3 regions of the Peribacillus sp. NJ11 genome follow, and region 1 is predicted to be linked to each of the others. Evidence: riboswitches for the same ligand, from Rfam matches in the RefSeq annotation. Region 1 holds a riboswitch; each other region holds the start of a gene.
What was found. A riboswitch is a leader RNA that binds a small molecule or an ion and turns the genes downstream of it on or off. The one in region 1 is predicted to bind cyclic di-AMP.
Positions count from the first base shown of each region.

Region 2: it holds a riboswitch for cyclic di-AMP, as region 1 does, so the genes downstream of both, QUF86_RS00880 (APC family permease) here and QUF86_RS09515 (TrkH family potassium uptake protein) in region 1, are expected to answer to the same signal.
Region 3: it holds a riboswitch for cyclic di-AMP, as region 1 does, so the genes downstream of both, QUF86_RS04110 (cation:dicarboxylate symporter family transporter) here and QUF86_RS09515 (TrkH family potassium uptake protein) in region 1, are expected to answer to the same signal.

Region 1 is NZ_JAUCFO010000001.1:1,919,561-1,930,212, reverse strand. It holds gene QUF86_RS09545 (VanZ family protein) at 1-430, opposite strand, end outside; gene QUF86_RS09540 (ABC transporter permease) at 827-1,843, opposite strand; gene QUF86_RS09535 (ABC transporter ATP-binding protein) at 1,840-2,565, opposite strand; gene QUF86_RS09530 (TetR/AcrR family transcriptional regulator) at 2,684-3,283, shown strand; gene QUF86_RS09525 (MFS transporter) at 3,330-4,577, opposite strand; gene QUF86_RS09520 (hypothetical protein) at 4,965-5,156, opposite strand; cyclic di-AMP (ydaO/yuaA leader) riboswitch at 5,490-5,631, shown strand; gene QUF86_RS09515 (TrkH family potassium uptake protein) at 5,803-7,137, shown strand; gene QUF86_RS09510 (potassium channel family protein) at 7,161-7,817, shown strand; gene QUF86_RS09505 (STAS domain-containing protein) at 7,962-8,795, opposite strand; gene QUF86_RS09500 (class I SAM-dependent methyltransferase) at 9,227-9,931, opposite strand; gene QUF86_RS09495 (class I SAM-dependent methyltransferase) at 10,422-10,652, opposite strand, start outside.
Region 2 is NZ_JAUCFO010000001.1:172,879-183,530, forward strand. It holds gene QUF86_RS00855 (RrF2 family transcriptional regulator) at 1-317, opposite strand, end outside; gene QUF86_RS00860 (bile acid:sodium symporter family protein) at 631-1,596, shown strand; gene QUF86_RS00865 (NADPH-dependent FMN reductase) at 1,713-2,258, shown strand; gene QUF86_RS00870 (glucose 1-dehydrogenase) at 2,386-3,171, opposite strand; gene QUF86_RS00875 (RhaT/GlcU family sugar-proton symporter) at 3,187-4,041, opposite strand; gene QUF86_RS00880 (APC family permease) at 4,564-6,390, opposite strand; cyclic di-AMP (ydaO/yuaA leader) riboswitch at 6,529-6,678, opposite strand; gene QUF86_RS00885 (GtrA family protein) at 7,074-7,529, opposite strand; gene QUF86_RS00890 (glycosyltransferase family 2 protein) at 7,489-8,511, opposite strand; gene QUF86_RS00895 (DUF6044 family protein) at 8,527-10,191, opposite strand; gene galU (UTP--glucose-1-phosphate uridylyltransferase GalU) at 10,371-10,652, shown strand, end outside.
Region 3 is NZ_JAUCFO010000001.1:842,405-853,056, reverse strand. It holds gene QUF86_RS04125 (YegS/Rv2252/BmrU family lipid kinase) at 1-48, shown strand, start outside; gene QUF86_RS04120 (hypothetical protein) at 177-839, shown strand; gene QUF86_RS04115 (efflux RND transporter periplasmic adaptor subunit) at 855-2,117, shown strand; cyclic di-AMP (ydaO/yuaA leader) riboswitch at 2,320-2,466, shown strand; gene QUF86_RS04110 (cation:dicarboxylate symporter family transporter) at 2,639-3,898, shown strand; gene QUF86_RS04105 (class I SAM-dependent methyltransferase) at 3,959-4,702, opposite strand; gene QUF86_RS04100 (hypothetical protein) at 4,917-5,690, shown strand; gene QUF86_RS04095 (D-alanine--D-alanine ligase) at 6,256-7,338, shown strand; gene QUF86_RS04090 (UDP-N-acetylmuramoyl-tripeptide--D-alanyl-D-alanine ligase) at 7,496-8,878, shown strand; gene QUF86_RS04085 (PP2C family protein-serine/threonine phosphatase) at 9,312-10,463, opposite strand.

The sequences.
Region 1 (10,652 bases):
TCCTTGAAGCTGATAGATCTTTCCCTTCCTTGGACAACAAATATAGCCCGAATGGAATGAACAGTCCCACATTGGCGCTAAGATTATAAAATGACACAAGCCCGTTCATTTCGTTCGATAAATATGAAAGAATCGTGGAAAAAGGAATCAAATTATACGAATAAACCTGCCCTTTTGGCCGAAAGAACAACAAAACCATTAATGATAAACTGTAGCCACTAAAGGCTGCCTGCCACAAAAGGCGCGGAACCTTGACCATTTCACCTCGAAAATAAAGAACCGCAAGCGAAACGAAAATGAGGATACAAAACCAGACAACCATGATCACCAAAGGATTCAAATATAATAGGAGCTGAAGGAAAAGAGGCAAACCGCATAAAAACAGTGCTTGCGACAGCAAAAGGGAAAGCATGACCGATTTTAGAGACATGTAACTCCCTCCCCTTCTATTTCTTTCCAAATCACTGCATATCATTATATCCTAGGACATCTTTAACACCCCGTCAACAAACTACTTCAAAGGGAAGCTTTTTAGTATGAATCAACCGATGGAAAGGATAATTCGTCCTTAATCCCCGATAATTCGTCCGATGTGTGGGATATTCCGTCCTTCTTCCGGATAATTCGACTGATGTGCCGGATATTCCGACCTACATCCAGATAATTCGACCGATGTGTGGGTTTATTCGACCTTACTCCGGATAATTCGACTGTTGTGTGGAATAATTCGATCTTCTTCCAGTAAAACAAAAAGCCGGTTCCTCACGATCCAGGAATCCGGCTTTGTTTTACGTTATGCAGATGTAATCATCGGTATTAATCCTCATTATAAGGTACGGTATTTTTTTAAACTGATGATATTGATGGTTATAAAAACGACTGAAAATGCCAGGAGAATGAGTAAATCCAGTAAAATATCATTGAATGTGAAACCTTTGTACATAATGCCGTTCATGGCATCCGACGCGTAATAGAGCGGCATGACCTTGCCTATTTTTTGCAGCCAGTCTGCCATGCCATCTAATGGGAAAATCCCTGTAAAGAAGACTTGCGGCACGATGACCAGAGGAATGAATTGTACCATTTGGAATTCAGATGTTGCGAAACTCGATAGTAATGTACCAAGCGATAATGCAACGAGCGCGACGAGTATATTCGTCAATAAAACGAGCCATATTGAGCCGACAAGCACGATATCCAGTACATTTACAGCATATAGTACGACTATTATCGTTTGAATAAGAGCAAATAAACCATATCCGATCACATAACCCGCTACGATTTCGTATCGTTTAATCGGTGTAGCAAGCAGACGTTCCAACGTACCACTTGTTCGCTCCTTCAAAAGCGCAATACCCGCTATTAAAAATACGAAGAAGAAAACGAAAAAGCTAACGAGCATCGGACTGAAAGTATCAAAACCCTTTGTGTTTGCATCCCCGTAAACATATTGCTCCTCAATTGAAGGAGTATTTTTTTGTTTCCCTTGCAACGCTTGCATCATTTGCATTTGAACGGCCTTTGCACGAGCCGGTTCGTCGTTCAACAGCGTCAGTTTTATCTGGCCATTTTCAACTTGTAACCAGCCATCCGTATTATTTTCGATCATTCTTTCCTTAGAAAACTTCTCAGCAGCCGTTACTTGAAAATCCGCTTGTTTCAATGCTTTAACCAGAGTTTCATCACTGCCTGTAACAACGATTTCCAAATCACTCGCTTCTGTATCGAAAATAAAATACATGAGCGTTAAAATGAGCAATGGAGCGAGGAAAAATAAAGCGAGTGTCCTTCGATCCCGGCGCATCTGCTGTATAATTCGAGTAACAAGAGAGGCAATTCTCATGATAGTCCACCTCCAATCCTCAAAAAAACATCATCAAGCGTTTCCACTGCATATTGTGTTTTTAAAGCTGCCGGTGTTCCTGATGCGATGATTTCACCTTCACGCAGCATCGCCAGTTTATCGCATCGTTCCGCCTCATCCATCACATGAGTCGTGATGATGATCGTCTTATGATCTTCATTTCTTAAACGTTCAAGTTCCTGCCAAATGGACTGTTTCAGCAAAGGATCTATCCCTACGGTCGGTTCATCCAAAATGAGGATTTCCGGGTTTTGGATGAGTGCAACCGCCAGTGACAGACGCCGTTTCATCCCACCGGAATAATACGCTACCCGAACGTTCAAATCATTCGTCAATTGTACGATTTCAGCTGCATATTGAATGCGTTCCCTTCGTTCCTTCTTCGATAAACGGTAAAGCTTCGCAAAAAATGCGAGATTTTCAGCTCCCGTCAGTTCTGTATATAAAGCATCGGACTGTGCCATATAGCCGACATCCATTAACAGTGCTTCGTTTGGCACTTCATGATCAAGAACCGTGACTTTACCCGCATCGGGCTTAAGCAATCCGACAATCATTTTAATCAAGGTCGTCTTTCCGCATCCGGATGGACCTAACAAGCCGAAAATCCCATTTTTTTCTATATTCAGGTTCAATGGCTGAATGACCTTTTTATTATGAAAACCTTTAGCAATTCCTTCAATGGAAATCGCATTTTTCATTGTACACACATCCTTCCTCTTTAATTAACACGGTGTTGAGTGTATCATCATTCTAAGGTAGCATTTGGTCCAATACAATCAACATATTTGGAAAAATGTTAAGTGAAGGAGACATTTCATGGGATCGATTCATGAGGATATGGTACATAAAACGAAACTGCAGATACAACATCATTTTATTGCACTCGTAGAGGCAGAGGGGTTCTCACATGTAACAGTGAAGAAAATTGCGGAACGCGCTAACATTAATCGGGGCACATTTTATTTGCATTATACGGATAAATATGAATTGATGGATCACTTACAGCAGAAATTGTTAAATGAACTTCAAACACGGATTACTGCCATTCTGCCGAAAGAGGCTTTTTTGGCTCTACATCAGCAACAACTTTACCCGCCCTTCGTAGCAATTTTTCAATTCATTAGTGAACATGCACATGCATTAAGGGCCATTCTTGGTGATCAGGGCGATCCTTCTTTTGCAAAAAAAATAAAGCGTGTATTCGGTGAAGTGCTGTTGGAGCGACTAATCAGCCAGCATCCAGCAGCAAAAGATGAGGCGTTTCGTAAGTATATGCATGCCTTCATGACATCAGCGATTTTAGGGGTGATACAGGAGTGGCTGGAGAATTGCGACGGGCAAACGGTGGAAGAAATGGCGAAAATTCATTTTCAAATCTTGAACTTCATCAGCCAAGTGCGCACATTCGTTCAATGAACTTTTTATAAAAGGCATGTTCCATTTACATGCCTTTTATAAGAACTTACATCTTTTCCCCGGCATCCCCAACGGAATAATACCTGCTCTTCGAGGCCTTCACACTAAGTATGGACAGTAAAATTGATACGGCGAACATGATCATGGTACCTGAAATGACCACGAACCTAATCGAAATGAAATGAGCTGAGACACCAACAATCGCTGTAGTCATGATGATCAGTAAAGCTTCCAACAAGCCAAAAATACTTCCAACCCTCCCCATAATCTCCACTGGAATATTATTTTGATAAAATGTTTGAAAGCCTGTGTTGGCAAAAGCCAGTGAAAAGGCAATGATGAAAAATCCGATGGCGGCCATCGAAAAGGAATTTGAAAGGGCATAGATCACATAACCTATCGATACAAATAAAGATCCAAGTCCAATTAGGTACGATATTGGTATTTTATTAATGAATATCGCGTTGACTATTGCACCCGCAATGATGCCTGCCCCGGCGATGCTTACAAGGAATCCGTAATCGCTGTCCGACAAAAGGAGCACGGCCTTGGCAAACACCGCTTCTTGGGAATCCATGGCCGTTTCCATTACTACCATGCAGCTGAATAAGAAATAAATGAGCATGATATAGGAAAATTTCCGGCTGAAGTCCATGACGATGCCCCAATCCTTTTTCATGATGGTCCAAGACAGGTAATGACTGGTTTGTTCAAGGGAACGTTCCTTTTCAAGATTGGGCATGAATAGAGTTATGATGCCGGATAATAATAAGGCAGCCGCGTTAATGTAAATGGCTATAACGGGTGTACCGATCAAGAATAGGAGACCCGCTATCGCAGGTCCAATCAAAAAAGCCCCAGAATCCATTAAGCTTCGCAACGAGTTAAATCGTTTCCTCTGTTCAATGGGTATTAATTTTGTTATATACGACCTGGATGTCGTTACAAACATGGACCCTGCCATATTGATCACCAAGACAAGGGAATAGATGACCCAAATAGAAGAAGTCAATGGCAGCAAGGCTATGAATACCGCTCGAAATAGGTCAAGTGCCACCATAAGATTCCGCTTATTTATCCGGTCGATCACGCTGCCTGCCCAAACATTCGTAAATATGGCAGCCATCGGTTTAACGATATAAAGTCCAGCTACCGCTAAAGCTGAATCAGTCATATCCAGCACGATTAAATTAAGTGCAATAAAATAAACCCATGCACCAAAGTTCGAAATCCCGATGCCGCACAATAGGATGGAGGGATATTTCCAAGCTACTAATGAATTTTTGAATGTCAACGCTTCTCCTCCTTAGAAAAGGAAATATAAATCCCATCCCCAGGAAAGGCTTCTCGGGGGACGAGATCAATAGTGCGGTGTTACTATGCACCATAACGGAAGATCCCGTCACAGCATCCCCTTCCCGAGAATTGCTTCAATTTATGCTTACTACTCCTTCCAGTTGACGGTGCTCTCTGAAAAGTGGTCATTTCATTTGCTTTCTCTTCATTACATCCATATTCATCATTTTCTAAATTTTAACATTATTGTATTAATAGTGTAAACGTCATAATTTTCAACGCAAAAAAACTCATTCAAAAATAAATGAGTTTAAAAGCAAAACAAGTTATGGATTTTTCGCTCTAGTTCCCGGATAGTACACAGGATGACATAATTTCAGTTGATTTACCTTAGAGAAAACAATTTTAACAACGGATTCTTTTTCTTATCCGTTATCCTTAACTCATTCATTATGATTTGATCCTCATGATCGGCTATCCATTTCCTTAGTGCATCTTTATCCTGGCATTGTGTTAAATATGTCTGTCCACCCTTGCCTGTAGCGTTAATAACATATCTATTGAACGTCTTCTCCATAATTGCCCGCCTTTTTTATAAAATGTTTGAAACCTTTTAATAAGAATGCCATACTTTTTTTCTTTATGATTTTCAAAAGAAAAATAATTTATTTATATTAGAAAATAGATTTGCAATGACATGTTCTGCTTGAATGTGTTGAATAAAGTACATCGCTGTTGGTTATCATAATCGGATTAATCGAACCTATCATAATGTGCTAACTAATATTTGTCAATACGTTTTTCAAATGTAAATAAAACGTAAATTTTCAGTTTTGTTAAAGAAATATTTTTTTACACTTTAGGGGTTTACAACTGCTAAATGATGGGAGTAGAATACGTTTATCAATTTAATGCATTTCGGCCAAAACTCAAGGAATTGAGTACGGAGGACCCAATCATTTGGGGTTAATTCTGCCTTGCAGAAGGGATGAGATCAGCTCTTTCGCCATCCTACCCGTCAGCTAACTTCGTCGGCTAAAGCGAAGGAGGTCATAAGACCGCCTATTTCGGGAGCTTTTTTTGCACGCTTTTTGTGGCAAAATAGCCTTTCGATGTTTTCGCAGGTCTTTTTATTATGCTTTGAAAAAGATTCATAAAGAGGATTGATGGTTAAGATTTCATAAGTTTTACACAATATTTTTATAGGTAGGGATGATCATTTGATAAAAACAAAAAATTTATTGGATCCGCCAAAAATCCTTGTACTCGGCTTTGCCATCCTGATACTTATTGGGGCCTATTTGCTGACCCTGCCGATTTCGACTGAAAATGGGAATGGTCTTTCTTTTCTGGATGCTTTATTCACCTCAACCTCCGCTACATGTGTAACAGGGCTTGTCGTGGTGGATACGGGGACGACTTTCACCACCTTTGGTGAGTTGGTCATCTTAACACTGATTCAGATAGGCGGCCTAGGGTTCATGACATTTGCCACGTTTTTCTTTTTCTTATTAGGCAAAAAGATTTCTTTAAAAGGCAGGTTACTCTTGCAGGAGTCCTTAAATAATCTATCCATGGCAGGTGTAGTCAAGTTAGTAAAACGGCTTTTAATTTTCACGGCCATCATTGAAGGCGTGGGTGCCCTGATCTTATCGATCCGCTTTTCTTTTGACATGCCAATCGGCAAGGCGATCTATTACGGGGTTTTTCATTCCATATCGAATTTCAATAACGCCGGCTTTGATTTAATGGGGGAATTCAGGAGTTTGACCCCTTATGTATCGGACCCATTCGTAACCCTTACCGTCGCCTTCCTCATCACGTTTGGCGGAATAGGTTTTATCGTAATGAATGAACTATACGAATATCGTGAAACCCATCGTTTATCCGTACATACGAAGGTTGTTCTGATGACTAGCTTGACCCTTACAATCGTCGGCGCAATTTTAATCTTTTTATTCGAGTTCGGTAATGCCAAAACATTGCAGCCTTTATCTTTCATGGGTAAAACCTTATCGTCTTTATTTCAATCGGTTTCACCAAGGACAGCAGGCTCCAATACGTTGAATATCCCTGATTTAACTCAACCTACATTACTGCTCATCATTTTCTTGATGTTCGTTGGGGCTTCACCCGGATCGACTGGCGGCGGGATTAAAACAACAACATTTGCGACGCTTCTTGGAACGGTTTGGTCACAGATTAAAGGAAAGGGCGATGTGGTATTATTCCGTCACCGCATTTTGAATGAAACCATCTTTAAAGCATTATCCGTTACATTCATCGGGGTCTTCCTTGTTTCAATCATTTCCATTCTGCTGACCATCACAGAAAGTGGAAGTGATTTCTTGATGATTTTATTTGAAGCCACTTCAGCATTCGCCACAGTGGGACTTTCAATGGGTTTGACCCCCGAATTATCACCGGTTGGCCGAATGCTCATCATTTTCACGATGTTTGCAGGCCGGGTGGGTCCTTTGACTTTTGCCTTTGCCATCGCAATGAGGCGTAAGCCAGATCCCTTCCGTCATCCAAAAGGGAAAATCATGATTGGTTAACCATAAATGAAGGAGTGTAAATGATGGGAAAACGACAATATGCCGTAATCGGTTTAGGCAGATTCGGAAGCAGTGTGGCAGATAGATTATATACCGCTGGCCAAGAGGTATTGGGTATTGATATCAGCGAAGAAAGAGTCGAGAATGCGGAACTGAGCGTTACCCATGCAGTCATGGCGGATACCACTGAAGAAGAGACATTGAAATCCATCGGGATTCGTAATTTCGATTGTGTCATCGTAGCCATCGGAAATGATATGCAATCAAGCATTTTGACTACCTTGCTTTTAAAAGAGCTTGGGGTTAAAAAGGTCATTGCCAAAGCACTTAATAAAAATCACGGTCAGGTGCTCACTAAAGTTGGTGCCGACTGGGTCATCTATCCTGAGAGGGATATGGGGGAACGGGTCGCGAACCAGCTCCTGTTCCCTAACATGCTGAACTATATAGAGCTGTCTAAAGAATACAATATCGAGGAAATCATCCTCCCCATGAGTATGAAGGGAAAAAGCCTCAGGGAACTTGATTTACGCGCAAAATATAATATCAGCGTCATTGCCATCGTGAGTAATGGAGAAATTATCATAGCACCGTCACCAGATCAGGATATCCATGAAAAAGATATGCTTTTGGTCGTTGGCAATAAAGAAGACCTAGCCGTCTTTGCAAATATTGAATAATCCGGCAGGTTCCGGCTCTTGCCTTATGGAGCCCGCCACCTATTTTGAATGTAGCATTCACCTATACATGCGAGAAGACCGCCATATGGAGGTCTTCTCGATGAAATTTATAACGAGCATACCCTTGCCAAGTATATGTATGTATTATTTTATCGTACTGATCGCTTGGGCAAGAGTGGACTTTATCGTCACTTTATCAAAAGGCAGTTGAAGCTTAACGGCAGTCATTGCTATTTCCGGCCGAAGTCCTGAAAGGGTTGTATGAATTCCGATCAAATGTAAGGATTCAATCAATTGTGACAGTTGGTGGGCGGATGCACTATCTATTGCATGAACGCCCGATAGGTCAATGAAAAGCCTGGTGACATTTTTTTCAGCGCACTTTTGTAAGGTGTTTTCAAGCAAGGACATGCCCCTCGTCGTGTCAATATCGCCTATCAGGGGAAGCAACGCGGTATTATCTTTAAGGGAAATGATGGGCGTGCTCAATTCATCGATCGTGGCCTGTTGGGCTTTCATAATTTTATTGGCATATTTATGATTCGCTTCCGTAAACCTCTCCATCACTTCACTGAACACCTTGACCACTATCCGATACCAGGAATTTACTTCCTCCCGTGTATATCGATCTCCATGCAATCCCACAAATCGGTCAATGTAATCCAGATATTGCTCTTGCGTTCGAAAAAACTCCCTCAATATAAAATAGATGGGTGTGTTTAAATGCTGCTCATCCTGACCGATATCTTCAATCCACTCATCAAGACGCTTAAAGAATTCCCTTTCCTCTGTAACAAATATCTGAAAGAAATGTAAGTGGAACTCATTATTTTGTTGCTTCAGTTTTTTAATCACTTTGGGATCGGGTGAGCTATAAACCCCCGACTTATCATTTTTATTCAAAGTTGCGTACCAATCCTCAGTCAATTGAGCTGCCTCACCTAATAAAAAGGAATATAGTTCTTTATTTCTGTGCATAAACTCCTCCACCTATTTAATTTTTTTATAATATCTAATGCTATTAAAGACTGAATCAGCATTGTCAGGGTATTGAAAGTTAACCGTTTTATCAACAAAAGAAGCATCGAAGATAACCGCTTCAATACTTAAGATCCCATGCCAATGGTCCCTTCATTCCATATACCTTCCCAGCTGTTTTTGAAACCATACAACCACTGATTTTTCAAAAAAAAAAAAATCTGCAAGAACATTCATCTATCATTCTGGTAAAGCGGCATTCACCAAATCGTATTTTTTTGTTATAGTTTACCATTTTTATTTTTTTGTTAACAAATTCACCGCCATCCTGCCCCTTTTCTTTATCACGCAAAAAAAGGACCTGATCCCAGATCCTCCGTTCAGTGACATTGAGCTACACTATCCACATAACCTAATTAACCTCATGAGAATTACTTTTTCATAAATATTGCGGTCCATAAACCCTGCACCCCAAAGGTTTCATCAGATTGTTCCATTTTCCTCATTTTACGTATTTCCACCACTTCAAAATCCTTGAAGATCATTCTAAGTTTTTCTTCAGTAAAACCTAATCCGCCTTTAAGGCTTCTTTGCCTATATACCTCCCAATCCGAGATATCTGCACCACCCAATATGCCACCTTCCACAAAACAAGTAATCGAATACATTCCCTTAGGCCTTAACGCCTTTTTTACCATCTCCAAATAATTGATCCTTCGATGTGGAGCAATATGATGAAAACAACCTGAATCATATACAAAGTCATATTGCCCTTCCCCAATGTCCAATTCAAATATATTCCTTTGAATGAAGTTCACGTGCACTTTACTTTCTTCCGCTCTTTCTTTCCCCCATTCCAAGGCTTCCTTTGAAAGATCCACCGCATCAACGGAACAGCCCTTTTGAGCAAGGTAAATAGCATTTCTTCCAGGTCCGCACCCAAGCTCAAGAACCTTTCCTGACCCAAGTAACCCACTATCAAAGTATTGAACCAAATTCTCATCAGGGAGGTTTCCGAAAAAGGGAATCCCTTTTTCACGGTCTTCATAAAAACCATTCCAGAATGCAGTTGGCTCACGCAATAACGAGTCCAGCATGTTCAATAGATCTTCATAGGTTGTAATCGTCTCCGACAAAACCATCACCTCTTCCCATTAAATCCCACCATTTAATTATATCGATTTCGGTCGGTGCCCATGTAACAGCTGCATCAAAAATGCGTTACAGATGGCGTTCACACACTATTGGACCCCGTTGATCAGTCCTATATCCATAATAGATAAGACAGGGGCTTTTTATTTACATGTCAATCATTACATGTACTTTACAGCGGATCAGGCTTACGTTTTCCTATATAAACAGACTGATCCATATGTAAGGCTGTATAGAAAAGAAAGGACACTTAGAAGACTTAATCGGAATATTTCTTTTTTAAAAATCCTTTTAAAATAAGCCAACCTAAGGAGGTATGATGGATGACGTAATAAGTGAGATTGAAGAGTATATGAACGATGACTGGAAAACATTCAGATTACCAAATCTATAAGAATATAACCTTCTTAATTGTTTTCATGTTGAGCCCTTTCATTTTCGAGTATGTTTCCAACCTTTATAGGTCTTTACATGTCATATCCGTTTACTGATGATTATCTTTCTGTACATTCCATTCAGCATGATCGGTCGATCTTCTTCAATTTTCATATTCATTTCATGTCTACTGAACAAGTCCTCAAACCGCAAGCCAATATCTGTACCTAACAATCCAATGATGGGTCTCAGAACCTTTTTCGGTAATGAAAGCCGTTCATCTTTAGAAATGAACTTATCAAATAGTATTATTTTCCCCTCTCCTTTTAA
Region 2 (10,652 bases), 1.7 Mb from region 1:
GATGGTTGAAAGCACTTTTTATCATTTACATCTAGGAAGCCTTTTGAAAAAGGTTCGGATTTAATTGCAGAGTATATATCCGCAAGTATGATTTGATCGGGATTTTTGGCAAGCGAATATCCTCCATCCCTGCCTTCCTTCGCTTGAATCAGCCCTGCCTTCACTAAATTACTTAATATTTTTCTAAGAAAACCCGACTCCGAATCAAGCTTATCGGCCAATTTAGTACTATTGCATAATCCATCATGATCAGCAAGTACAAGCAGAGATTGTACTGCAAGACTAAACCACATTATACTGGAAACCTTTTCTGACATTACTTTCACCTCACCTCTACTTTAAACTATTTTTCAATGAATATACAACGCTGCATCGAACAATCCTGCCTAATCTCCTTTTAATGAAGATTCATCTGAGAAAGCCTGCAGCTCTTTTTGGATCGATGGGAGTTCCAGCGCAGTGATAGTATATTAATAGGAACGAAGAATCTCCCACTAGACCTACCCTTCCAATAATGGTTTTCGCCATTCCAGGCAAAAATAAATAAACAAATTGTTTGTCTTACAATATATCTTTTTTGGAATATGGTAAACTTACTTAATAGAATTTTGCTTAGGAAGTGGATGAATGATGCTGAAGTTAATAAATGAACAAATGGATAAAATTATGCCTCTCATCACGCCGATAAGCGTGGTTATTGGCATCTTGTTGGCCGAACATCTAATGGATTACACCTTTCTTGTTCCATGGATATTTGCCTTCATTACATTTTCCGGAAGTTTAGGCTCCAACTTTAAATCTCTGCAACGGGCAGTCACCCACCCTTTTCCTGTATTCATCGTATTGATCATCCTCCACATACTTATGCCTATTTGGGCCTTTTGTCTCGGCCATTTAGTGTTTCATGGTGATGCTTTCACGATTACCGGCTTAGTGCTGGCTGTAGTGATTCCAACCGGTGTCACCAGTATGATTTGGGTATCGATGTATAAAGGGAATGCCGCACTTGCCCTAACCATCATCTTAATCGACACCCTTCTCTCACCATTCATCGTTCCTTACAGTGTTTCCCTCTTTGGAGGCGGTTCAATCGAAATGGATTCGGGGCCGATGGTGAAAGGATTGATCGGGATGGTCGTTCTTCCGTCCATTCTTGCCATGTTCTTGAATCAGATTACAAAAGGGAAGATACCATATATACTATCCCCCCGCTTAGCTCCATTTTCCAAGATAAGCGTTGGAATCGTAGTCATATTGAACAGTTCAAAAATTGCGCCCTATTTAACACATTTCGACAAGAAATTAATGATCATGTCCTTCTTGGTTTTGTTCATCGCTGCTTCAGGCTATGCCCTTTCTTGGATGGTCGGTGCATGTTTAAAATGGGAAAAGGGGGACATCATCACCTTGACATTTACAGGCGGTATGCGAAATATCAGTGCAGGAGCCGTTCTTGCAACCACCTATTTTCCTGCTGCCGTCGCGGTACCAGTTGTACTTGGCATGCTGTTTCAACAAATGCTTGCTTCCTTTTTTGGCTATGTAATGGAGAAGCATTACCATCACGGTGTGAATGAGGGGCGATCCGCCGAATGATTATTTCCTAAGCATCCTTTTTCCCTTTCATTTACATTCCAATTATAATAGGTAAGTGGAACATTTTTACATGATTATCCATTATCCATTACAAATTATAATTGGAGGTATTGAAGATGAAAGTTGTTGCAATAGTGGGAAGTATCCGTAAAGAATCTTACAACCTTAAGCTTGCCAAATATATTCAAACTAGATATCAAGATCGGTTTGAACTCGAAATCTTAAACATTCGGGATTTACCTTTTTATGATCAAGATATTGAAAATGATCCTCCATTAGTTGTAAAAGAATTTAAGAACAAAGTGGCCGAAGCAGATGCAGTCTTGTGGGTAACACCAGAATACAATGGTACGATTCCAGGTGTATTGGGCAATGCAATCGATTGGTTATCACGTGTCGATAAAGTCTTGATTGGCAAACCTTCATGGATCATGGGTGCATCAATGGGGCAATTAGGTACGGTTAAAGCTCAATTGCATTTGCGTGAAATATTATTCGCATTAGGCATCTCCTCTCCACTCCTTCCCGGGAATGAAGTATATGTTGGAGCCGTTCATGACAAAATCGATAACGAAGGCAGTCTTACACATGAGTCGACTGTCCAGTTTATAGATACTGTCGTCGATAACTTCATTAGCTGGTATAATCATCATACTCGTTAATGCTTTTTAACAAGAATCCCAGCAGGATTGACCCTGCTGGGATTCTTGCTGCATCATTTCATAAATGAGGGAATCAACTAGCAGTGTTCCTGCTAGATGTAATCCTGCTTTTTCCAAGCAGATACTTTCATCCTCTTCCCGCTTGGAATGAAGGGTATTTTGTCATACCACCGTCAGCGAATAGAGTGATGCCCGTTACATAACTGGATTCTGAAGATGCAAGCCATACAGCAACCGCGGCAATTTCCTCAGGCTTTCCGATATAACCCATCGGAATCATACTTTCCAGATCCTTTTTCTTTTCGGGATCTTCAAGCTTGTCGGCATTTATTGGCGTGGCGATAGCTCCAGGACCAATGCTGTTCACACGGATCCCTTTTGGTGCATATTCAAGAGCCAAGGTTTCCGTAAGCAACTTCACACCACCCTTGCTTGCCGCGTAGTGAACGAATAAAGGCCAGGGAATCATCTCATGTACACTGGACATGTTTATCACGTTCCCTTTAATATCGTTCTCTACAAAATACTTGATGGCTTCACGGCAGCCTAAGAAATTACCGGTTAAGTTTGTATCGATTACCCTATTCCAGTCGCTTAAAGGCATCTCGTGAGATGGAACAGGGTTTTCTATACCTGCATTATTGATGAATATATCGAGTTTCCCGAATTTCTTTATCGCTGATTGAACCAGGTTAATCACATCTTCTTCAACGGTGACATCGCCTTTCACTGCGATAACTTCCCCGCCATTGGTTTTGATCTCTTCCAATACACTATCCGCTTCCTCTGATTTTGTGCGATAGTTAACGACTACCTTTGCCTTTTCCTGAGCAAAGCGAATGGCCATCGCTTTTCCTAAACCAGTGGATGAACCGGTTATAACAACGACCTTCCCCTCTAAATCTGTATACATTTAATCACCCTCCAATTAACTTTTTGCCAATCCGAGCATAATCCCAGCTATGATAATCAAGATAATTCCAATGCCGATTCCAATTAGTTGGCGCTTCGTTTTCTTTTCACGTAAAATGACGATCCCGCCGATAGTTGATATGACAATGCCCATTTGAGAAAGGGAAAAACTCGTAGCCACTCCAACACGGGGCTGGGATATGAATAAAAACATGTTCCCTGCAGCCCATATCAGTCCCGGAATGATATTGCGAATCGTATACTTGTTAAACGGCTTATGTTTAAAGGTCAATAATAGACCGCCTATCACCATCCCGATCGCTTGAGGGAACAACGCTGACCAGCCATCAACATCAAAAAGACGGGCCACGACCACATAGACCAAATAACCGAATGTCGAGATGAGGAGAATGACAATTCCTTTCTTCAAGTTTCCCGATTTGCCTTCTTTTGATTCTTTATCTTCCAAGGAGGTCAAAACAATTCCTATAATAATGAAAACCAATGCCAAAACGCCTAAAATGACCGCTTTCATTGTAGACCATTCGTGAAAAACAATGACCCCGAATAAAGTGGTTGAAATGAGCTGCAATCCAGTTGATATCGGCATCGTTTTGGAAACACCCATTAAATCGATGCTCTTAAGCTGATTAGCTTGTCCCACGGCCCAAAACAATCCAGAAACGACCCCGACACCAAACACCAATAGGGATAACTTAATATCGGCAAAAATATAAACACCAATTGAGAAAATCAAGGCGCCAATCGTTGTACCTAATGTTTGACTGTAGGGTCCTCCCCCCAGTTTCACATTAAATAGAACGATGCTTCCCCAGAATAATGCCGGCAAGAGAGCTAATAATATATCCATCTTCAACCCCCATATATGTAAGTTCCAATCTATAGCGGAAATTTCATTTAGTCTTCTTTTAATATGTTCGCATTATTTGAATTGAACCTTGGTAATTTTATGAAGTGTTCAAAAACCACCCTTCCGTTCCAATGTCCAACTTACAGAACACTTGATTCTCTGTAAGTTTCTAGGGTGAAAAATAAAAAGAAGCAAACCCTATCAAGGTTTGCCCAGCTTGTCGACAAAAGGGAGTTCGGAATGGTCTCATCCCGAACCATGATTTAATAAAATGGTCTTTACTGTTTTATGAAACCCCCAATAGATTGAAGAAATTTGCGACACTCCTGCCGAATAACTGGCTAGACGGGACACCAGAGTCGCTTGCGTAGAGGTGGCTTGGCAGACAGTCGGCGGAAAGGGAGCGGATTTCTGAAAACAACTGGAACGTTTTTTAAAGAAAAAAACTGTAGGCAAATTCGCTTTCTTCGAATTTACCTACAGTCTGAGCAAACCTGATCAAGGTCTGCTTCTATTCTTAAATTACTTCTTCAAATGATATGGCACTGTCGTAATAACTACATTTCTTCTATAAAGTAAGTAGGCCCGGATCAGTAAACTTGATTGGTTATGAAGAATATTGTGCCAACCCTTCTTCGGAATGAATTGCGGGATGATCACTGTAACTTTATAGTTAGATTCACTCGCCTTATGTTCAACTGTATCCACAAACTTAGTTAATGGCTGAATGATGCTTCTGTAATAAGAGTTCAGTGTGACGAGTCTAACATCAGGCTGCCACTTTTTCCATTTTTCTTCGAATTTCTTTTCATCTTCTCTTTCAAAAGCAACATAAACGGCAATGATCTGATGTGCTGAAAGAGATTTAGCATAATTTAAGGAATTCTCAACCACATGAGTTATACCCGCCACAGGTACAAGAATGATATTCCCTTCTATTGGTAAGATGGGCTCACAAGTTGTAATCCTCAGTTGGTCACCAACTGCTTCATAATGCTTTCTAATTCGATGAAAAATTAAAATGATGATTGGTAAAAAAATCAAAACAGACCATACCTGAGTAAATTTGGTTAAAAAGAATATCATCGTGACGATCAGGCTAATAATGGCACCAATTGAATTAATTGTTAATTTAACCACCCAGCCTTTTGGCTTTTCGCGGAGCCATTTAACGATCATCCCGGTCTGGGACAGCGTAAATGGTATAAATACCCCTACAGCATAAAGTGGAATTAGATTTTCTGTATGTCCTTCAAATGCTACTATTAAGATGATGGACGCAAGCCCCAGTATGATAATTCCATTGGAATATCCTAATCGGTCCCCTCTAATCGTAAACGCCCTTGGTATGAATTTATCCTTTGCAAGATTTACCGCAAGCAGCGGGAATGCCGAATAGCCAGTATTTGCGGCCAGTATCAAGATCAAGGCAGTCGTACCTTGAATGAAGAAGTACATGAAATTCCGTCCAAAGATCTCTTCAGCAATCTGCGAGACGACCGTGACCTCTGCGCTGGGAACAATGCTTAAATAATAGGCTAAGAATACGATTCCCGAAAATAATACAGCTAGTAAGGACCCCATCGCTATTAAAGTTTTTGCAGCATTATTCGGGGCTGGATCTTTAAAGTTCGGGATCGCATTGGAAATCGCTTCGACTCCTGTCAATGCGGAGCTGCCTGATGCAAATGCTCTTAGCAGTATAAATAAACTGATACCCGCTACCGGGGTCCCGATTGGCGCGTGCAATTCCGGTGAAACTCCTCCTGTCAAGATCTTGTAAATTCCTACACCAATCAAGATGAACAATGCTAAAACGAATAGGTACACCGGATAGGCCAAAACAGAGGCCGACTCCGTAACCCCCCTAAGATTTAGGATGGTAAGTAGAATGACGAAAATGATGGCTATGCCGACATTATATGAATGCAGGCCTGGAAAAGCGGACGTGATGGCATCCGTTCCTGCAGAAACACTTACAGCGACAGTTAATATATAATCGACCAATAAGGATCCTCCAGCTATCAACCCTGGATTGATGCCTAAATTGTTTTTTGAAACCACATAGGCTCCCCCGCCATGGGGATAGGCAAAAATGATTTGTCTATAGGACAAGATCAAGGCCATTAACAGGATCAATACCCCGATTGCTATCGGGATTGAATACCAGAATGCCGCGGCACCGACCGTGATGAGAACGATCAATATTTGTTCCGGTCCATAAGCAACCGAAGACAATGCATCAGAAGATAGGATGGCTAAAGCCTTAGTTTTGTTTAGCTTTTGTTCGCCAAGTGCATTTGATTTTAAAGGTCTCCCTATCAAGAACCTCTTTATAGAAGATAACATCAAGTATTCACCACCATATTTTAGTTATAAATTTATGTTCCCCCAGTTATTGCAAAAAACAAGACGAAATAAAAAATGCCTACAAGTCATGGCTAAATAGACCTGTAGACATCATTTTTTTTGTCTGACAAGCTCCACCTTCCTTCTCATATAACGCTTACGAGGTTAGCTGTCGGATTCGGACCTAAGAGTAGCCCTACCTTTACCTTGAAAGGATTCACCCCTTGGATTGAAAAACAATCCCTATAACGGGTCCCCCGTACCATAAGGTTTAAGCGATTTAGAAATATGAAACTGTTGATTATCATACTCCCGTGAAATGGAAAAGTAAATGAAAATTTTACACGGAAAAAGAATAATTTATTGTTAGTGAGGTTTTGTTCATGACGTATATTACATAAGGCATCAAAACAAATGATTGAAGGAAGGAAAGAGGTGAATGACATGTCTAAAAAAGAAGGTTTCAGGTCAAAGCATTAACCAATCAATGAACAATATGGCGGTCCACAAAAGGAAAAATCATCAGCCACCATGGAGACAGCGAAGAACGAAACTGAATACCTATCTAATCAATCAACTAATTCGCCTTTCCCATTAAACAGTTCTGCCCCCGCTTGGATAGTCAACTTTAATTTCCATCCAATCAGAGGGCATTATTCATTATTCCCAATGATCCACTCTAATTAGTTCCTTCCTTCTTGAATTGGTCTCAAATTACTTTTCTTAAAGACAAAGTATTTCTGGCCAATATAGTTAAGTACTGTATAAAAGATTGTTCCAATCAGTACAGCCACATTTTGCTGCATGGATAAATGAACGGATCCTTCCATCGATTCTGCAATGGCTTGTCCTAAAGAATAAGCGGCGGCATAACAAATCAGGATGACGCAAAAGAAACGGGCAACTCCTCTCCGCAAGTCTATATCGCTTTTAAAGGTAAATGTCCTGTTCAACAGAAAACTCGTTACAGCTCCCGAACCATTGCCGAAAAAGGTGGAGATCCAGTAAGATAAATCAAGAACATTCATGAGAAAAAGCATGATGGAAAGTCCAACCGCTGTATTGACTATTCCAACCAATAAAAAGCGGATAAAGGAATTAGTGTGTTTTAGATAGTTTTTCAATACTGTTCCGTTCATTGTCTAGTTGCTCCCGTTTTGTTAAATCGAGCGGATTAAATAGATCCAGATCAACAATATATTTAGGCCGGCGTTTGGATTCATTATATATTTTACCGATATATTCCCCAATCAAGCCGACAGCAATCAACTGCAGTCCACCGATCAACCATATGGAGGTAATTAATGAGGTCCAGCCCGTTTCGGTCTGTCCATAAAACTTTAACCATAAAAAGTATGACCCAAAGAGTAAGCTAATGAAAAAGGAAAGACACCCTAGCCATAATACAAGCCGGATCGGCGTAACTGAAAAAGAAGTAATGCCATCAAGCGCAAAGGCAACCATCTTCTTTAATGGATACTTCGTTTCCCCAGCCAATCTTTCTTTTCTGTCATAATAAACAGTGTCCGTCTTGAACCCAATGAGCGGGACGATTCCCCGTAAAAAAAGATTCGTTTCTTCAAATTGTTCCAGCTCCACGATCGCCCTTTTGCTCATTAGCCGGAAATCGGCATGATTATAGATAAGGTTAACCCCCATCTTGTTCATCAATTTATAAAAACCAGTTGCAGATGTTCGTTTAAAAAATGAATCAAGGTCCCTTTTCTGGCGGACACCATATACAATTTCACAACCTTCATTGAATTTCCGAATGAATTCAGGGATGACTTGAATATCATCCTGCAAATCTGCATCAATGGAAATCACACAATCCGAGGCTTCCTTGGCTGTAAACATTCCTGCCAGAAGTGCATTTTGATGACCTGCATTCCGGGAAAGCTTTAGCCCACGAACAAATTCATTGTTTATCGTTTCTTTATAAATGATCTTCCATGTTTGATCTTTGCTTCCATCATCAACCAATAGAATTTTACTTTTATCGGATACAACGTTTTCTTCGACTAAACCCCTCACCAATCCACAAAGCTGGGAAATGGTATCCTGCAAAACGCTTTCTTCGTTATAACAAGGTACAACAATCGTTACTATCGGTGAATTCACAATATTCCCCCCTTTTCACATGACTCTGTATAAATGAATTTTCCAAACACTTCCTTTCTTTGTGAAAATCCTTTCCAGGACCAACCCGTTTTCCTTCGCATTGTTGATTGGTATAGCAGAAAATATATACTTGCCACCTAACCCTTTATACGCATCCACATTAAGTTCCAAATTTTCCAGCTCTTTCTTCGAGCCTTTCTTGAACATATAATGCTTCCCAAGCTCATCGGTAAATAGGTAACAACGCCCTCCCCATTCATCAAAGTAGATTCTGATGTTTTTATTCTTAGCCAATTCGTTTTCAATTATTTGACGAAATTGATGTTTGTAAGTAAGCGGATAGAAATTGTTATAGCTATCAAGCGTGTAAAACCCATTAAATTGGGCAATCGCAGGATGTAGGCCAATGCTCGCGACCCGATATTCTTCCTGTGGAAGGCCAATATGATCTCTTATTTCCTGAAAAAGGCTTTCTGCATAGAACTCTTTAAAAGATGGTTTTTTATTGTAAGTGATTTCTTCATTGAAACCCATTAAGATCATAATTTGAACGGCTATGAAGATTGAAAGGGTTTTCTTGGCATAATCGCTGTGCTCCCAGATGATTTTTATCGCGAGGGCAAACCCCAAGTAAATCACCATCGGCCTTAAAAAGTGAAATCTGGCAAAATTAAAGGTATCCAGAGTGTGAAACCTTTCCGTTAAAGGAAGCCAGCCTTTATAAAACCAAAATGCGTACCACGCGGAAAGCATAAAATTCAAGCCGAACAAAAAAACAAATATCTTTTCCTGTCTCCATAGCTTTTTGGTCAAAATGATATAAAGGGCAAAGACTGTAATCGGCAGGATGATAAGCGCATGTACAGTCATGACATGCGTATGTCCAAGGACGAAATTTTTGAAAGTAAGCTTGATGACCCACTCGAGCGGCAACCTTGCATGAAAATATTCATCTCTGCTGTTCGGCTCCGAATCAAAAATGAAGGAAGCGACCAGCCGATACTCGACCAGACCAAAAATGACCGTCATATACACGATTGAAAGTAGAAACCTTAAATTCCACCCTTTTCTCCTGATCACATCCGATATCCAAAGGAAGCCCATTGCAACAAGAAAAAAGAAAAAGCCAAGCACGATGCTTGAATAAAGCGGTAAAAGTGTAAGGACCAAATAATTCTTCCACGAATGGTCCTTGCTGCGGATATTCAAAAAAGCCCAAAGGGCTAGCGGCATCCCAAGGGTACTGAGCATTCCCGATGGCCAAAATGGGGTAAGGGCAAAGGCCAAGGATGTTCCAATCCTAATCCATCCTGATTGGCGCCCTGTAACCAAATGTTTTTTTAATAGGATATACATACCAAAGAAAGCAATGAATCTTGTTAATGCCTGGCTTATTGCATATGCAACCATTGTCGGGAAAAGTGCATACAGCCACACGATAATACTGAATTCACTGCCAAACGCATTTCTTGGCAGCCCATTCATAATCTGTGGAATTTTGGCGTCTATTGCACCGAATAATTCACCGCTCTCCGAAAGTACTTTATACCAGGCAAGGTTGGAATCCAAATTATCATGTACACGAATATGCGCATTTTCTCCAAGGATGAATAAAGGGGAAAGATATAAAACGATGACAAGTAAGGCAAAAAGGATTTGTTTTCTCTCTTGATTTTCAATTGGCAAAATATACACCTCTTGACCAAATTTCATATATCCATAATATTTGCTTCAATAGTAAATCTATTCTTTTTCAGGGATTTATTTTAACCTTTTTTGATATAGGTCAACCAATGAACACATAAAATGAACGGTAGAACGAAAAGCGAGATAAAAGAACCTTAAAAAGGGGCTGGGCTATGATAAAGAAAGCCGTGATTCCAGCAGCCGGTTTAGGAACACGATTTTTACCCGCTACGAAAGCTCAACCAAAGGAAATGCTGCCGATTGTCGATAAGCCGACCATTCAATATATTATCGAGGAAGCGGTACAATCAGGGATTACAGATATTATCATCGTTACAGGGAAAAACAAACGTGCCATCGAAGATCATTTCGATAAATCCATTGAGCTTGAAATGCTTTTACAAAAGAAAGGACAAAATGATCTGCTAAAAACCGTGGAGAACATTTCCAATATG
Region 3 (10,652 bases), 1.1 Mb from region 1:
CGAATTAAAGTCCTTGACCATCATTTATCGGTATTAATTCCCAATTAGAGGGAGATTAATTATAAAGGGTAAGGATTATGTGTTTTTTTTGTTTCAATCACTCCTTATTTCTGCATTTGTTTCCAAAATAAGATAAAATATAGAATGATATATCATTTTTTGCAGGAGGAACACATATGGTGTACCAGGTCAGATTGTTAAAGGGCATTTTAGAGCCTAATCGGAGTCGTTATCAGCTGCAAAATGCAGAGGCAGTCACACGACTTGGTTGGAAATTACTATTTTTATATCTTCTTAGTCTTTTAGTATTTGCTATTGAGGGGTATTTTGGCATTGGATCTGAATCATTTTCCAAAGAAATCACGAAGATGGGTGTTAATGAATTTGAAGCAGGAAAGTTGCTGATATTGAGCGGCAATATAATAGCAGGCATAATCCACCCTTCCATATACATATTTTTATCAGCTCTATTCTTTTGGATCGTTACGGATATTCCGTACATAAAAATAGTTATCGTTCAAATGATCATTTTTGGTTTGCAATTGGTGGAAAAAATATTATTGATTCCTCTATTCGTATTAATGGATATAGGCAACGATGCCAATCCTTTTTCTTTAGGAATCATCAGTCAGTATTTTCTCAGAAGTGATTACTTTATTCACTTTTTCAGCGAAATCACCATTTTTCAATTTCTTATTATTGCCCTGCAATATTTTTATTTAAAGGAATTTTCAGAAAGAAATAATTATTTGATCTTTTTAATGATTGTTCTATTCTATCTGGCCACTTGGTTTGTTAAAGCCTTTTTAGCATATATCCAAGTGGGCGTATTTGTATAAGGCGGGGTGAAAAGAATGAGCGGGAAATGGAAAATAGCAGCGGTCTCTATTGCGTCGACTGTTTTGATAACCGTTAACTTATACCTTATTGAAAAAAAGGAAAGCAAAGTGGAACGAACTGTTTTCGTGGAAAACTGGACAATGGTCAAAAAAGATACAATTACCGATACCATTCAAACGAATGGTGTAATTAAACCTTTGGAAGAGTATGATATCTATTTCGATACCAAGAAGAATGATTTTAAGAAATTCCTTGTAAAAGAAGGCGATGCGGTAACGGCTGGCTCCTCGTTGTTTGAGTATACGGCAACCGAACTTGATGCGCTTAAAGCGAATGTAGAATCGGAGAAAGCTGCCGCTGAGGGAGAAATTGTAGGGATTGACCAATACTTAGGGAAGTTGAGGTCTTATCAAGGGACATTGACCCGTGATCCCGATAAAGCGGTCATTGATGAATCGGTGGAAAGAAACTTGAATATCGATATAACAACAAGCTCTTCAGACCTTATTAAAAGTAACATTGAGCAAGAAATGTACAAGCAGGAACTCGAAAAAAACAGTTTGAATGAAAAAGTTAAAATGCTTGATGCTAAATTAAGGTCTATTGAGGAGCAGTCCAGCGCGATTGTAACGACCAGTGAAGCTGATGGTGTAGTTAAGAATATCAATAAAAACCTGAATAATCCCATTATATCCATTGTTTCGACAAATATGGCAATTGAAGGTGATTTCTCCGAAGAGGAGATGAAAAAGGCTGAAGTGGGCATGACTATAAAAGCAAGTTCTTCTGACTCAAAAAAGACTTTGAAAGGGAAGATTGGCCGTATCCATTCCTATCCAGCAGAAGAGCCGTCCATAAAAAAAGATAACAGATTTCCATTTCAGGCTTTAATCGAACCTGAAGGTGAAGAAACCGAACCTTTGTTGGTGGGATCCAAAGTCAATCTTACTGTAATAACCAATGAGAAAGCGGGTGTACCCTCCATTCCTATAGAGGCAGTCCATTACAAAGAACAGCCGCATGTCTACAAGTTGACTAAAAAAGGCTTTGTGGATAAACACTACATCACAAAAGGACTTAAAGCAGAAGGAAAGCAAGAACTCATAAAGGGACCATCCGTAGGTGACGTCATCCTATTAGAACCGAATAGGGTAGTGAAGAACCATTCTTATTTTATTACTCCAATTCAATTTGAAAAAGTGAAAACTAATACTTATAAGAAATTCAGCTCTAGGGAAAAAGTAAGATATCTGTTACTTGGCATTTTGGAAAAATAACCGCTTCTTTCATCAGGAGAGAGGATGTCAAATTAGTTGCTATTTCTATATCCATATAACTTATATGTATAAAAATTAGGCAATGGAATTATAGGTACAATATTCATTAATGCAGAATATTCAGACATATTTTGAGGTTTATTTCAAGAATGATTGCGAATAAATATTTACAGATTAACGTTTTTAGTATAATATTTTATTATAAGTTAACTCGCTTAATCTTATTCCAAGAACGGGGGACCCATTTTTGTGGATTTTATCCGCTAGGGGTGAATTCAGAAATGAAAGGGCTTTGTGTTTCCAATTCCTAACCCGACAGCTAACCTCGTCAGCGTCTTTAAGGGAACATGTGTGAATATTCACGCCAATAAGAAATCGACACATGAAGTGTCTTTTTTTTCGGCGTAAAGACAGAGTTTTTCAAAAAAAGAAAAATTACTTTCTTTTATTAGTATCTTGTTTCCCTTACCGAGACAAAAATGTTTTTGCATCAAAGACTTTATGGAAGGTGAGGAAAGTAAATGAAGAAATTCAAATTAAGTTTAGCTAGCCAAATTTTCATTGGTTTAATTTTAGGGATTATCGTTGGTGCCATTTTTTATGGTAATGAGACGGCCCAAAACTTTTTACAGCCATTCGGAGACATTTTCCTACGAATGATTAAAATGATTGTAGTGCCGATCATCGTTTCAAGCCTTATCGTTGCTGTTGCAGGTGTAGGCGATTTAAAATCAGTAGGTAAACTTGGCGCTAAATCAATATCATACTTTGTTGTGGTAACTATGATTGCGATTGCTGTTGGTTTAATTTCAGCGAATATCATCCAGCCTGGTGTTGGTGTAAATATGGACAAGCTAGAACAAACTGATATTTCTACCTATGTCGATACAGCCGAAACTAAGCAACATGAATCGTTCGTAGATACAATCGTTCACATTGTGCCATCCAATCCGGTTAAAGCTATGGTAGAAGGCGATATGCTAGCGATCATTTTCTTCTCCGTGTTGTTTGGACTTAGTATTGCGGCTATCGGTGAAAAAGGTAAACCAGTATTCCGTTTCTTCCAAGGTACAGCTGAAGGAATGTTTTACCTAACGAATATGGTCATGAAATTCGCTCCAATCGGGGTATTTGCACTAATCGGTGTGACCATCTCCAAGTTCGGTCTGGAATCTTTAATTCCGTTAGGAAAGTTAGCGCTTTCTGTATATGGAACAATGATTTTCTTTGTAGTTGTCATTCTGGGTCTTATTGCGAAATTTGTAGGATTCAATATCTTTAAATTGATTAAACTTCTAAAAGAAGAATTGATTCTTGCGTTCTCTACAGCAAGTTCAGAAGCTGTTCTTCCGAAAATCATGGAAAAAATGGAGAAAGCGGGATGTCCGAAACATATTGCTACATTTGTTATTCCGACTGGATACTCTTTTAACCTTGATGGCTCTACATTATACCAAGCGTTAGCAGCTATCTTCATCGCTCAAATGTACGGAATTGATTTAAGTATGTATGAGCAAATTACGCTGATGCTAGTGTTAATGATCACCTCTAAGGGGATTGCGGGCGTACCAGGTGTATCTTTCGTAGTTCTTTTAGCGACTTTAGGAACAGTTGGTATTCCTATTGAAGGTCTAGCATTTATTGCTGGTATCGACCGTATTCTTGATATGGGACGTACAGTAGTAAACGTTATTGGTAATTCACTTGCAGCAATCGTCATCTCTAAATGGGAAGGTCAATTCAACCCGCCTTCCGATAAAGAACTAGAGCAAGTTTCTTAATACAAAAAATCCAGAGTGATATGTCACTCTGGGTTTTTTTTGAATTTTAAAAAATGTACCTTATTTTTGAACGATCCAGAAGCGGCAATCAGAAGAGAAAACGTTTACATCATCACTTTCATGGAATAATTCACTTCTGTAAAAGGTCTCGATGACTGTAAACCCTGCTTCTTCAAGACCATCAAGTACTTCAAGTTGTGTTGGAATATGGAGGTAAGTATCTTTTTGAGGTGTCTTTCCGAATGTGAAAATATCCCCAAACTCATAAAGCCTCTCATCTTGTTTACCTTCACACCAAATAATTTCCTCTTGTTCCCAGAAATTCATATAATATTCGTTTTTATCACGGTCGTGTGTTGTGAAAATGAAAATGCCTTCTGGTTTTAAAATACGATTTATTTCATTTAAAGCTAATGTACGGTTTTTTCGCTGGGGAATTTTCATTAAACCATTAAAAGCGAAGATTACTTTATCGAATGATGAATTGTTGAAAGGGAGTTTCGTTGCATCGCCAAGGATAAAGGGTATATCCAGGTTATATTCGTACGATATTTTTTCGGCTTCATGAAGCATGGCAGGTGTTTTATCGATTCCCGTTATACTTTGAAATCCTTTTTTATACAGTGCAAATGTGGTTCTTCCAGTTCCGTAGCCAATATCAAGGATTGTATCATCCTGATATAAATATTTTTCGAATGCATATTTTTCTGATTGCCAAAGATCAAAATTTTTTGTTGCATCAGCATAAAGTGAAGCGGCCTCAAGTAAAGAATTAATGATAAAACTTTTTTCAATTTTATCCATCGTCAATTCCTCCAAATTTTAATTTTTTCCTATAATATAGATATTTGATATTGTCGAACTCGTTCCTTGACCTTATAGGTGAATATAGAGACGGGTTTCACATTATTTAGACGATGCTGATGATGATTAATATTCTGGGTTATATAACTTACGTGAAACCCCAAAAGTTTGATAAAATAACATTATTGATTGAGAGCTCGGAGGGGATCAGGTTATGAAGAGTGATAACAATGATATCTTATATATGCATATGCAGGCTTCTGAACGGTTTGTCCTTTTTAATGGACTCAATTTCCGCGAATTTGTTTATTCGCTGCCATATACCATGGATTCCATCTTATTGTTGAAACATCAATTCGATGGAGGGGAATACAATTTGAATGTCCTGCTTGAGAGCGCTTCATCTGAGGATATTGCGAAGCTCGTTAAAGAAAATGTCCGGGCATATGGAGATTTCTGTTGGATTGATTTTGAAGAAGCCGAAGGGCTGGATGAATTGGATGGCAGGGAAATAGCGGAACTTTTATATTTAGGGCATGCAAAAACTCATCTAGAACCTCCATTTTTCCGTAAATTGAATAATCAATTTGTGTACCTTGCCCAGGATGATGGCTGGTTCAATAAAATTTATTTTCGTTCTCTTTCGACATATTATATGATGTTAGGAAGCCTGATTCCGTTAAAGCTGGAGCCATTAAAAGTGGAGAGGTCGTGGCTTGGAATCAGAAAGAAAAGAGAACTTACGGCCATCCCTCCAGAAATGATTTCTTCTTTGGCTCATATTCTGGCAGAGGGGCTCATTTTTTCCTTTCGGCATGTTAAGTACTCAAGAACGAAGATTGAGATACCGGCATGGGTCGTAGGGGATTATTTAAATATGGATGAGATGCATGATGACTTTTCGGATAGAAATATTAAGGAGCCGGATGTCTTTATTACGTTCAATCGAAAAGAAAAAGTATGGGAAAGCATTATAAAAAATAAATAATTATCCTGATTATCCTAACTTCCGGATTCTTGGATTGGATTATCAAAATCCTGGAATATTTTAGGTTTAAGACTTACTATCTCATGCATAAAAGATTAGAGAGGACGACGCACTGAAGTGGTTGGCCTATAATCATTGGAAAAGCATCAATGATGGAAGTTTCGCTTTACCCCGCATTAACAGGCTGTAAGGGAACGGATGGCAAATGTAATGAAAAAGAAATGTGGTGGGCCAACAGCCTGTAAATGCCCGATTGCGACGCACAGGATGTGCTAGCATAGGTGTTGCCACAGGACGTGGCGAATTTAACCTGTGTTCCGCTTATGGTAATCATTGGAAAAGCATCAATGATGGAAGTTTCGCTTTACCCCGCATTAACAGGCTGTAAGGGAACGGATGGCAAATGTAATGAAAAAGAAATGTGGTGGGCCAACAGCCTGTAAATGCCCGATTGGCTCAACTAACCATCATTGGAAAAGCATCAATGATGGAAGTTTCGCTTTATCCGTTTTAGTGTAAAATGATACAATGAACATGGTTAAAAGAATATTGGAGGGTAATACTCATGAAAACTAAACTAGGTTTGCTTTATGGTGGAAAATCTGCGGAGCATGAAGTTTCTATGCAGACGGCTTTAGCAGTCATTAAAGCTCTCGATTTAGCAAAGTTTGATATATATCCGATTTACATAACAAAAGAGGGTTCATGGATTAATGGACCGAAGTTGACAGGACCTGCTGAGAGTGTGGAGGCTTTGACTTTTTCACCGGAAAAATCGAGCTCGCCTCTTGCCTTACAAGCGCATTCAACTGATGAAAATAGTGAATCAACAGGGTATGACGTAATTTTCCCATTGCTTCACGGACCAAATGGAGAAGATGGAACCGTGCAAGGGATGCTGGAACTATTGAATCTTCCTTATGTGGGTAATGGCGTTTTAGCCTCATCAGCTGGAATGGATAAGGTTATCATGAAAAATATTTTTGCCCAGGCGGGACTACCTCAAGTTAAATATACTTGGTTCATTCGTTCTGAATGGGAGAAAAATACTGAAAGCGCCATTAAAAAGGTAGCGGATGAATTGGGGTACCCATGCTTTGTCAAACCCGCTAACTTAGGCTCGAGTGTCGGTATCAGCAAATGTAATGATGCTGATGAATTGGAAAAAGCGGTAGTGGAAGCTTTTCAATTCGATAGGAAGATCATCATTGAAGAAGGGGTAATAGCTCGTGAACTCGAGTTTGGCATCCTTGGTAATGATGACCCGTCTTGTTCAGTGGCAGGGGAAATCATCCCTAAGAAAGATTTTGCCTTCTATGATTATTCAGCAAAATACGTTGACGGTAATTCCGCGATGGTCATCCCAGCGGAGATAAAGGAAAGCGAGTATGCAGCTTTATCCGAAATGGCCATTACAGCCTTTAAGTCATTGGATTGCTCTGGATTGGTTCGAGCTGATTTCTTCTTGACGGAAGAGGGCCAAATCTATATTAATGAAGTGAATACAATGCCTGGGTTCACTCCATTCAGCATGTTTCCGTTATTGTGGAAACACACAGGTGTCGACTATCCAACATTAATTGAAAAACTCGTGAAACTTGCCTTGGAACGTCATCAAGAAAAACAACAAATTAAATATACAGTTTGACCATGCAGGTAATGTATCAGTAAACTTCACAATCCTTCAAAAATTGATTTGATGGATCCAATCAGCAGGAGCCGGTGCGATTTACACTGGTTTCTGCTTCGTTTGGTTAATGGAAGAAGAGAGCGGTTACCGGTTCGATGAATGTAGGAGGAGCAAAATGATAAAGAGAACGTTAAAACAAGTACATGAAATGGCAAATGGATTGAATGATATCACTCCATTCCAGACCATAGGGATCAATGGGGTTACCATCGATTCAAGAACGGTTAAGGAAGGTTGTTTGTTCATTCCTCTTAAGGGTGGGCAGGTTGACGGCCATCAGTATGTCAAGCAAGCTTTAGCGCAAGGAGCGTCGGCTTCTTTTTGGCAAAGGGATGTTCCGAATCCTCCTAATGATTTACCGATAGTCATTGTTGAAAATACCGAAAAAGCACTTCAACAATTAGCGCGTGCTTACCGTGAGCAATTGAATATAAAAGTCATTGGGATAACAGGCAGTAACGGTAAGACGACTACGAAAGATATGACGGCTGCATTGCTGGCGACTACCTATAAAGTTCATAAAACCAATGGTAACTTCAATAACCATCTAGGTTTACCACTAACGGTGCTTTCTATGGAAGAGGATACTGAAGCCGCTGTTTTGGAAATGGGAATGAGCAGCCGCGGTGAAATTGAGTTCTTATCCAAAATGGCAAAGCCAGATGTAGCGATCATTACCAATATCGGTGAATCACATTTATTGGATTTAGGATCACGCGAGGAAATAGCGAATGCGAAGCTGGAAATTGTCGAAGGTTTGGCGGAAGATGGGACGCTCATATATCATGGTGATGAACCATTGCTTCGCAGTCGAATCAAAAAGGATTTTCCTGATTTAAACGTAATATCTTTTGGACGTACAGAACAAAATGATTTATTTCCGCAGACCATTAACCAAGGATCAGACAGTACGACGTTTACAATCGCATCTGATGAAAAGGAAATCGACTATGAGATACCTGTTTTAGGCCAACATAATGTTCTTAATGCATTGGCGGCCATCTTGGTGGCTAAAGAATTCCATGTAGATGATTCGGCGATCCGTAAAGGTCTGTCAACCATTCAGTTAACTAATATGAGGATGGAATTGGTCGAGGGTGCAAAAGGGCAGAAAATCATCAATGATGCGTATAATGCCAGTCCAACTTCAGTTAAGGCCGCTATAGAGCTGATTGAGGGATTATCTGGTTTTGAGAAAAAGATACTTGTACTGGGAGATATGTTGGAGTTAGGACCACAGGAAAAAGACTTTCATTTGAAAATAGGTGAATTGATTTCAAGTGAGCGGATTGATAAGATCTTCACGTATGGTCCTTTGGCCGAGTTTATTGCCAAGGGAGCGAGCAAGGCTTTTTCATCAGAGAAAGTTCGTCCTTTTCAAGATAAGCAGAAGCTTATTGAGGAACTTAAATCGTCAACACAGGTAAATGATATCATTCTCGTTAAAGCTTCTAGGGGCATGAAGCTGGAGGAAGTCGTTCAAGCCTTGCAAAAATAAAAAAGAGTAGAAAAGCCGTTTCTTTTTTAAACGGCTTCAGTAGAAAAGGGGTTCGGAATTAAATTCAGAACCCCTTTTGGAATTCCCTTTGAAATTCTGGCCCGAGGTTAAGGAATTTGGGCTCTACAACTACTATGCATTTTTGGACCTTGTCATGTCCAATTGGCCATCTTCTTGCACCAGTTGGTTTAAAGTAATCATTTCAAGCTAATCTCGCTGAATGGAATTATCCGAGACTCCTACGGGATAAGCGTGCCCAAGGGAGCCCCTGCAGGAGTAAAGGCGAGGGTGCCCCCTGGACCGCCCGCGGAATGCGAGTGCCTGGAGAACGGTCAAAATTTAAAACCTAAAATGGAATGCAGACAAACTCAATTATTATCGAGTCAGTCTATAGTCTGAGGCCGTTTCTTTGAAGCGGCCTTTTTTATCGTATTTAAAAAAGTGTCCCGGCAATAATGCAGATATCATCGTTAATAACTGAATGCCTCATCCTTGAAACCAAAAGTTCCTTAAGAAGGTCATGTGTATCGAGATGGACATTTTCGATGAAGTCCCTCTCAATATTGTCAGATCTGTCAATGGCAGAAGGTACCGGTGTTTTAGAGAGTCCATCTGTATAGATGATGAAACGGCTTCCTGGTTCATAATGAAATACTATTTTTTTAATGGGCATTTCAGGAATTAGTCCTATTGGGTTAGACCCTTCATTTAAATTGAGGAGTTGATTGGTGCATGGGGAATACAAAAAGGCTGAAGGAAGCCCGCAGTTCACATATTCGATGAGTCTATCCTTTGTATTCACGTATGCAATGAAGGCTGTATAACAAACATGGTTTTTATTTTCCCTTTTAACTCCTTGAAATAGATCCTGCATATGTTTGTTCAGTTCCTCCGTTATAAAAATGGGGTCTTTTACACGTTTGATAAGCTCAGGCATCAAAGTGCGTATGTACATGTTAATAAGTGCTGTATGAATGCCCTTTCCCCATACATCGATCATTATGAAGCCGTATGTCCTGTCATCAACTTCCGTCCAGTAAAATAAATCCCCCGACAGCTCACTGGAAGGCTGGGAAAGACCTTTGACCTCTATATCTTCTTTATTGATCGACAAAGGTAAACCTGAAAGTTGAAAGTCCTTTGCAATTCGCAGGCTCCTTGCTGATTTCTGGTTAATCTTTTCAAGCTCATGCCCCTTCATTTTCGCTGAAAACAGTTGCATGCTGATGTTTTGGAGTGATTTTAATTTAATCCTGACTTCTACTGAATCGGCAGGGACTGCCATGGTTTCATAAAAGGTCCATTTTGGCAACGCCGGAGGGGGCCTCATTCCTATAGTACGTTTGTAAATAAATAAGATAGGGATATCATGAGATTCAGCTAAGGCGAACAACGAGGTTTGCTGCCAAGAATCTTTTGATATGTGTAAAGGTAAAATAAATAATGATTGCATTAAGTCCGTTGAATCCTGGAACAGATGACTTTGATTGAGTGGATCCTCCAAAAAGGTGACTTTCTTGTTCAGTGACTCTAACATCAGACCAAAATCTTTACATAAAGGAACATCTATTGTGTATATATTCATATAACCCCCATTAATTTGTTGATAGGTCAATCATACTGCATTTAGACTAATTTACTATAATTTTCGGGTGAATTAATGGAAATTTCGAACTTTAGATGATCTTATATACCTGGAAATGTAAAGGGGATTGGTAGTAAGCCCTATCTTTTTCAATGGGAGTAAACGTGGAAGGTACCCAATTTTTTTGAA